DNA from 3 places in the Streptomyces sp. NPDC050211 genome. Region 1 is predicted to be linked to each of the others. Evidence: riboswitches for the same ligand, from Rfam matches in the RefSeq annotation. Region 1 holds a riboswitch; each other region holds the start of a gene.
The links. Region 1 has a riboswitch for cobalamin ahead of AB0I98_RS04705 (iron ABC transporter permease). Riboswitches for the same ligand answer to the same signal wherever they lie in the genome.
Positions count from the first base shown of each region.

Region 1 (2,257 bases):
GGACGCCGACCACCGCCGTGATCACCCCGACCGGCAACTCCGCAGGCGCCAGCAGCAGCCGGGACAGCACATCCGCCCACACCAGCAGTACGGCCCCGGCGAGCGGCGCGACGGCCAGCACCCGCCGGTGATCGGCGCCCACCAGCATCCGTACGACATGCGGCACCATCAGCCCGACGAACCCGATCGCCCCACTGACCGCGACGACCGTCCCGGTCACCGCCGCCGTGACGAGGAACAACTCCCGCCGCAGCCGCCCGGGTTGCACCCCCAGCGTCGCCGACGTCTCGTCCCCCATCGCCAGCGCGTTCAGGGCCTCCGCCCGCCACCGCAGCCACACCCACCCGGCGACGACCGTCACGGCGGCGATCGGCACCCGCGGCCACGTCGCCCCGCCCAGACTCCCCAGCAGCCACATCATCGCCGACCGGGCCGCCTCGCCCCGGGCCGCGCCGAACACCATCACCGTGGTCAGCGCCTCGAAGCCGTACGCCAGCGCCGTCCCCGTCAGGATCAGCCGCAGCGGCGTCAGCCCGTGCGTCGCGGAACGCGCCACGCCGTACACGATCGCCATCGCGACCAGCGCCGAGCAGAACGCCGACACCGACAGCGCCCACACCCCGAGCCCCGCGAACGCCCCGAGCAGGATGACCGCGTTGGCCCCCACAGCGGCACCGGACGAAATCCCCAGCACGAACGGATCGGCCAGCGCATTACGCACCATCGCCTGCACGGCCACCCCAACCGTCGCAAGCCCCGCCCCCACGACGGCAGCGAGCACGACACGCGGCAGCCGGATCTCCCAGACGATCGTGTACGACGCCACGTCCGCGGAGTGAATGGTTCCCCCGGTGAACCCGGCCCCGAGGAAACGGAGGACGTCACCCCAGCCGACCCCGGCGGCACCCAACCCGACGCCGGCGACAAGGGAGACGAGGAGCAGGATCGCGAGGGCAGCGACGAGCAACGGCACGGTTGTTCGGCCTGGGGAGGGGCGCACGCTCGGCGGTCCTTCGCCTCGGCTCGCAGTCCTCGGCGAGCGGTCAATGGGCTGGCAACCGCCTGCGGGTAATCGGGCTTGCACGTCGGCCCAAGGGGCTCACGCACACACCGTTGCGGGTCAGCGCCGGACTCTCACCGGACTTCCCCCGCAGGAGGCTCGGGGAGACTAGCAGGCCCGGATGAAAGCCACCCAGGCGGCTTCGCCGATGAGGAGTGCGGGGCCGCCGGGGTTCTTGCTGTCGCGGACGGGGACGACACCGGGGACTCCGTCGGCGACCTCGACGCACTCGCCGCCGTTGTCGTCGCTGTACGTGCTTTTGCGCCAGCGCGCGTTGGTCAAGTCGTACTCGCGCATCGTCTGTGATCCTCCGCCACCGATTCGATCAGGGCCAGGGACGCCTCCGGCGGCAGCGCGGCGGCCCTGAGCAGATCGTATGCCCCCTGTACGCGCTTCACTAGGGCCGGATCGTCCAGCAGGTTCCCCGAATACACGGCCTCTGTATAGGCGGTTGGCGGTGCGTCCTCGAACTCCATGAGCTGCACCATCCGGCCCATGAGGGGGTACGCACCAACAGCGGTCGGGAGCACCTGAACCAGCACCTTCCGCTGCCGTACCAGCGCTGCGATGTGGTCCAACTGCTGAGCCATCTCGGCTGCACTGCCGACCGGAATGCGCAGCACGTGTTCGTGCAGGATCGCCCAATACACGGGCCCTGTAACGTCGTCCAGGATCTGCGCCCGTTCGATGCGCGCCGCGATCTTCTCCTCGATGTGGGCGTCGGTGGCGAAGGGGTTGCTCGCAAGCGTCACTGCTCGTGTGTACGCGGCGGTCTGCAGGAGGCCCGGCACAAGCGTCGGCGCGAACGTGCAGATCTTCGTCGCCAGCCGCTCCAACTCCGCCGCCCTCGCGAAGTAATCCGCATACCGCTTGTCGTCAATCAGCTTCCGGCACAGCCGCTCGAAAATACCGTCGGTTTGCAGCACCTCATCAATCCGCTGGGCGATATCCAACTGCGGCTTTCGAATCGCCTGCTCGAACTGCCCGATATAGGCGCCCGAGACGAAGACGCGCGCCCCCAACTCGACCTGAGTGAGCCCCCTATCCTCCCGGTGCCGCTTCAGTTCCGTGCCGAAGAACTCCCAGGCCGCCTGACGTGAACCGTTGGCCACAGTTCAACCCCCTTGTACTGCCCCACACTTGTAGAGCACAGACTCCTGCCGAGTGTAGATGTGGTGCGCCACCCTTGAGATGTGA
Region 1 covers NZ_JBFALC010000003.1:155,317-157,573, reverse strand. Annotated here, with positions in the region: gene AB0I98_RS04705 (iron ABC transporter permease) at 1-1,000, opposite strand, end outside; cobalamin riboswitch at 1,046-1,192, opposite strand; gene AB0I98_RS04700 (DUF397 domain-containing protein) at 1,169-1,357, opposite strand; gene AB0I98_RS04695 (helix-turn-helix transcriptional regulator) at 1,339-2,172, opposite strand.

Region 2 (2,257 bases), 120 kb from region 1:
CTCCATGACCTCGGCCGCGATCATGGGCCAGCTGCGGACCAGCGTGCAGACCCTGGCCGGGCTCGACCTGCCCCCGGACGAGGTGCTGCACCACCTCGACGAGCAGGCGGCACGCCTGGGCAGCGAGCACACCGCGACCTGCCTGTACGCCTTGTACGACCCCGTCCTGCACCGGCTGATCGCGTCCAGCGCCAGCCACCTGCCGCCGGTGCTGCTGCGTCCCGACGGCGGCGTCGAGGTGCTGGACGTCCCGCCCGGAGCGCCGATCGGTGTCGGCAGCGGTGGATTCGAGTCGGTCGAGACACACGCGCCGGGCGGGGCGACCCTGCTGCTGTACACCGACGGCCTGGTCGAGTCCCGCGACTCGGACGTCATGACCGGCGTGGAGCGGCTCTGCGCCCGGCTGCGCGCGACCGGTTCAGGATCCGCGCCGCCGACCCTGGAAGACCTGTGCGACCAGGCCCTCGGCACCCTGGGCGCCGGTGACCGCGACGACGACATCGCGCTGCTAGCGGCCCGGTTCGAGGGCATCCTGCCGGAGACCGTCGCCTACTGGTACATGGCGCCGCGCCCGCAGACCGCGCGCCAGGCCCGCCGGCTGACTCGCAGGACCCTGCACGGCTGGGGCCTCGACGACCTGCTCGAATCCACCGAGCTGATGGTCAGCGAGGTGGTGGCCAACGCCGTGCGCTTCGCCTCCCGCCCGATCACCCTGCGGCTACTCTGCACGGACGTGCTGCGCTGCGAGGTCGGCGACGACTCGCCCGTGGTGCCGAGGATGCGCCACGCCCGGCTGAGCGACGAGGGCGGACGCGGGCTGTTCCTGGTCGACCAGCTGTCCGAGCGCTGGGGGGCAACTCGGGTGAGCACGGGCAAGGTTGTGTGGTTCGAGCAGCCGTTGCCCCCTGCGGGTTAAGCTGGCCGACGCAGCTGGTTCGCCCCCGTCCGCCAGGCGGGATGCGTCGCAAGAGGGAACCCGGTGGGAATCCGGGACTGCCCCGCAGCGGTGAACGGGAACGACCGCCGTCATACGCACTGGGTCCATGAAGCGGACCTGGGAAGCGACGGCCAGTAGATGTCTCCTCGTACGACGAGGAGACGTGCCCGTGAGTCCGAAGACCTGCCAACTGCCCGTGTGCGAACCACTCGTGCGCGGACATCCCGGTGACCTCGAGGGCGGGTCGGCGTACCACCGAGCGGACGGCCAGTGGCCGTTGCCGTCCGGTTGGTCACCCTTCGCGTTCTCGTCCCGTCTCCGGGATCTCAGGGATTCATCTCGCGAAGGAGATCTCCGTGACAAGCAAGCCCGCAGCCGCGGCAGCACGGGCCACCGTGTACGGCTACCCCCGCCAGGGCCCGCACCGGGAACTGAAGAAGGCGATCGAGGGCTACTGGAAGGGCCGCGTCACCGCCGACGCCCTCCGCGCCACCGCGGCCGAACTGCGGCGCGGCAACTGGCGGCAGCTGGCCGGGGCCGGCATCCACGAGGTGCCGACCGGTGACTTCTCGTACTACGACCACGTCCTCGACACCACCGTCATGGTCGGCGCGATCCCCGAGCGGCACCGGGCCGCCGTCGAAGCGGACGCCCTGGACGGCTACTTCGCCATGGCGCGCGGCACCCAGGACGTGGCGCCGCTGGAGATGACGAAGTGGTTCGACACCAACTACCACTATCTGGTCCCGGAGTTGGGCCCGGACACGGTGTTCACCGCCGACTCCGCCAAGCAGGTCGCCGAGCTGAAGGAAGCCCTCGCCCTGGGTCTGACGGCGCGTCCGGTCCTGGTCGGCCCCGTCACCTACCTCCTGCTCGCCAAGCCCGCCCCCGGCGTGGCCGCCGACTTCGACCCCATCACCCTCCTCGACCGGCTGCTCCCGGTGTACGCCGAGGTCCTCGCCGACCTGCGCGCCGCCGGCGCCGAGTGGGTGCAGCTGGACGAGCCCGCCCTCGTCCAGGACCGCACCCCGGCCGAACTGAACGCCGCCGAGCGGGCGTACCGGGAGCTCGGCGCCCTCACCGACCGGCCGAGGCTGCTGGTCGCCTCGTACTTCGACCGGCTCGGCGACGCGCTGCCGGTGCTGGCCAAGGCCCCGGTCGACGGGCTCGCGCTGGACTTCACCGAGGCCGCCGCCGCCAATCTGGACGCCCTCGCCGCGGTCGGCGGGCTGCCCGGCAAGCGGCTGGTCGCCGGTGTCGTCGACGGCCGCAACATCTGGGTCAACGACCTGTCGGCATCGCTCACCACGCTCGGCACCC
Region 2 covers NZ_JBFALC010000003.1:33,014-35,270, forward strand. Annotated here, with positions in the region: gene AB0I98_RS04165 (SpoIIE family protein phosphatase) at 1-916, shown strand, start outside; cobalamin riboswitch at 915-1,143, shown strand; gene metE (5-methyltetrahydropteroyltriglutamate--homocysteine S-methyltransferase) at 1,294-2,257, shown strand, end outside.
Region 2: linked by a shared signal. The riboswitch ahead of metE (5-methyltetrahydropteroyltriglutamate--homocysteine S-methyltransferase) and the one ahead of AB0I98_RS04705 (iron ABC transporter permease) in region 1 are both predicted to bind cobalamin.

Region 3 (2,257 bases), on a different contig from region 1:
CAGATACACCGCCGCCGCGCCCTTGCGCCGGCCGCCCTGGTTCACGGCCGCGACCGAGGCGTCCAGGGTCTTCAGGAACGGGACGACGCCGTTGGAGTGCCCGTTCGTGCCGCGGATCAGTGAACCGCGGGAGCGGATGCGGGAGTAGGCGATGCCGATGCCCCCCGCGTGCTTCGAGAGGCGGGCCACCTGGTGGTAGCGGTCGTAGATGGAGTCCAGCTCGTCCTTGGGGGAGTCGAGGAGGTAGCAGGACGACATCTGGGGGTGCCGGGTGCCGGAGTTGAAGAGGGTGGGGGAGGAGGGGAGGTAGTCGAGGCGGCTCATCAGCCCGTAGAGCGCGGCGACTTCGTCGACGGACCTCGCGCTGTCGTCCTCGGCGAGACCGGCGGCGACGCGCAGCATGAAGTGCTGGGGCGTCTCGATCACCTTGCGGGTGAGGGGGTGCCGGAGGAGGTAGCGGGAGTGGAGCGTGCGGAGGCCGAAGTAGCCGAAGCGGTCGTCGGCCGCACGGTCGATCAGATGGTCCAGGCGGGCCGTGTGCAGCCGTACGAACTCGGCGGTGCGGTCGGCGATGAGGCCCTCGCGGTGGCCGACGGCGACCGACTCGGAGAACGACGTGACGCCCTGCGAGGCCGCCTCGGCGGCGATGCTGATCGTCAGGAGACGGGCGGCCAGCCGGGAGTACGCGGGGTCCTCCGAGATGAGGCCGGCCGCGGCCTCGGTGGCCAGCTCGCGCAACTCCGACTCGTCCGCTCGGGCCGACTTGCCGCGCAGCGCGGCGGCGGCGACCCGGCCGGGGTCGGCGTCGGGGAGGTCGGCGGTCAGCTCGGTCAGGGTCCGCAGCAGTGCGGTTCCCGGACCGTCGGTGTCCTGGATCGCTGAGGCCGGTTCGGCTGGCGCGATGGTCACGTGGGGCTCTCCCTCGCTCGGCACGGGGCCTTGCGGAGGGCAGGGGGCAGCACACGAGCGCACATGGCGTCGCGCCCACCGGCCCATTCCACGAGGCCCGGACGTCGGGCGCACCGGCCGGGTGGCCGGGCGCGCTGTCGGCAGGTCCTCGGACTGACTCCCATACGTGTATGAACACGCATGAGTACACCGTTGCGGGACAGTTCCGGATTCGCACCGGATTCCCCTGCGGCGACAGCGAGCATGAGCATACATCTTGTGCCGGGTTCTGGTGACACCCCTATATGTTGTGTCGCGGTGACTTCAGAGCGTCAATTCATAGGTGAGGAGAGTGAACTCGGTGCCCGGGATCGGGTTCCAGTCGCGTTCGGGGGCGCGGGTGAAGCCGAGACGCTCGTAGATGCGGTGGGCGGCGTGCATGGTGCGCTGGGTCGACAGGACGACGGCGGTGCGCTCCGCGGTTCTCGCCCGGTCGACGCAGGCTCGTACGAGGGCTTCTCCGGCGCCTTTGCCGCGGGCCGCGTGAGCCACGGCGAGCATGCGGATCTCCGCTTCTCCGGGGCGGGCGAGTTCGGCCATGGGGCCGGGGGAGGGGACGAAGGTGACTCCGCCGAGGAGTTGGTCGCCCTGTGTGGCCACGAGGACGTCGGCGTCGGCGGCGCGCTTCGCGATGTCTTTCAGTTCGCCCAGGTACCAGTCACTCTCGCCGAAGGTCAGGAGGCCGTCCTGGAGGTAGGCCTGGGCTGTGATGTCGCCGAGGGCTCCGTATTCGGTGGGTTCTACGGGCCGGATCACTATGTCCATGCAGGTGAGTGTGCCGGACAGGTACGACAACGGGCCGCCGGATTTCTCCGACGGCCCGTGCTCTGACGTACAGCTCAGTGAACGGCGCCGGCAGTCGCCGGAGGCAGTTCCGTCTTGACTCCCGGGTCGCCTGCCTCGCCCGTGTAGTCCTCCGGGCTTGTCTGGTCCACGCCCTCGGGGGCCTTCATCGCCTTCAGGGCGAAGGTGAGGACGACCGTCACCACGAGGTTCAGGACGAACGCCGTGAGGCCGATGTAGCCCATCTCGCCGATGCCGGGGATCTCCTTGTTGGAGCCGCCGAAGTGGTCCTGGGTCGGGGAGGCGACGCCGTACGCGGCGACTGTGCCGTAGATCATGCCGACCGCCCAGCCGGCGAGCAGGGCCCAGCGGTGGAACCAGCGGGTGAAGAGGCCGCCGACCAGGGCCGGGAAGGTCTGGAGGATCCAGATGCCGCCGAGGAGCTGGAAGTTGATCGCGACCGTCTTGTCCATGGTCAGGACGAAGACCAGTGCGCCCACCTTCACGAGCAGGGACACCAGCTTGG
Region 3 covers NZ_JBFALC010000008.1:194,241-196,497, reverse strand. Annotated here, with positions in the region: gene AB0I98_RS11500 (ribonucleoside-diphosphate reductase subunit alpha) at 1-909, opposite strand, end outside; cobalamin riboswitch at 1,031-1,190, opposite strand; gene AB0I98_RS11495 (GNAT family N-acetyltransferase) at 1,213-1,713, opposite strand; gene mctP (monocarboxylate uptake permease MctP) at 1,788-2,257, opposite strand, start outside.
Region 3: linked by a shared signal. The riboswitch ahead of AB0I98_RS11500 (ribonucleoside-diphosphate reductase subunit alpha) and the one ahead of AB0I98_RS04705 (iron ABC transporter permease) in region 1 are both predicted to bind cobalamin.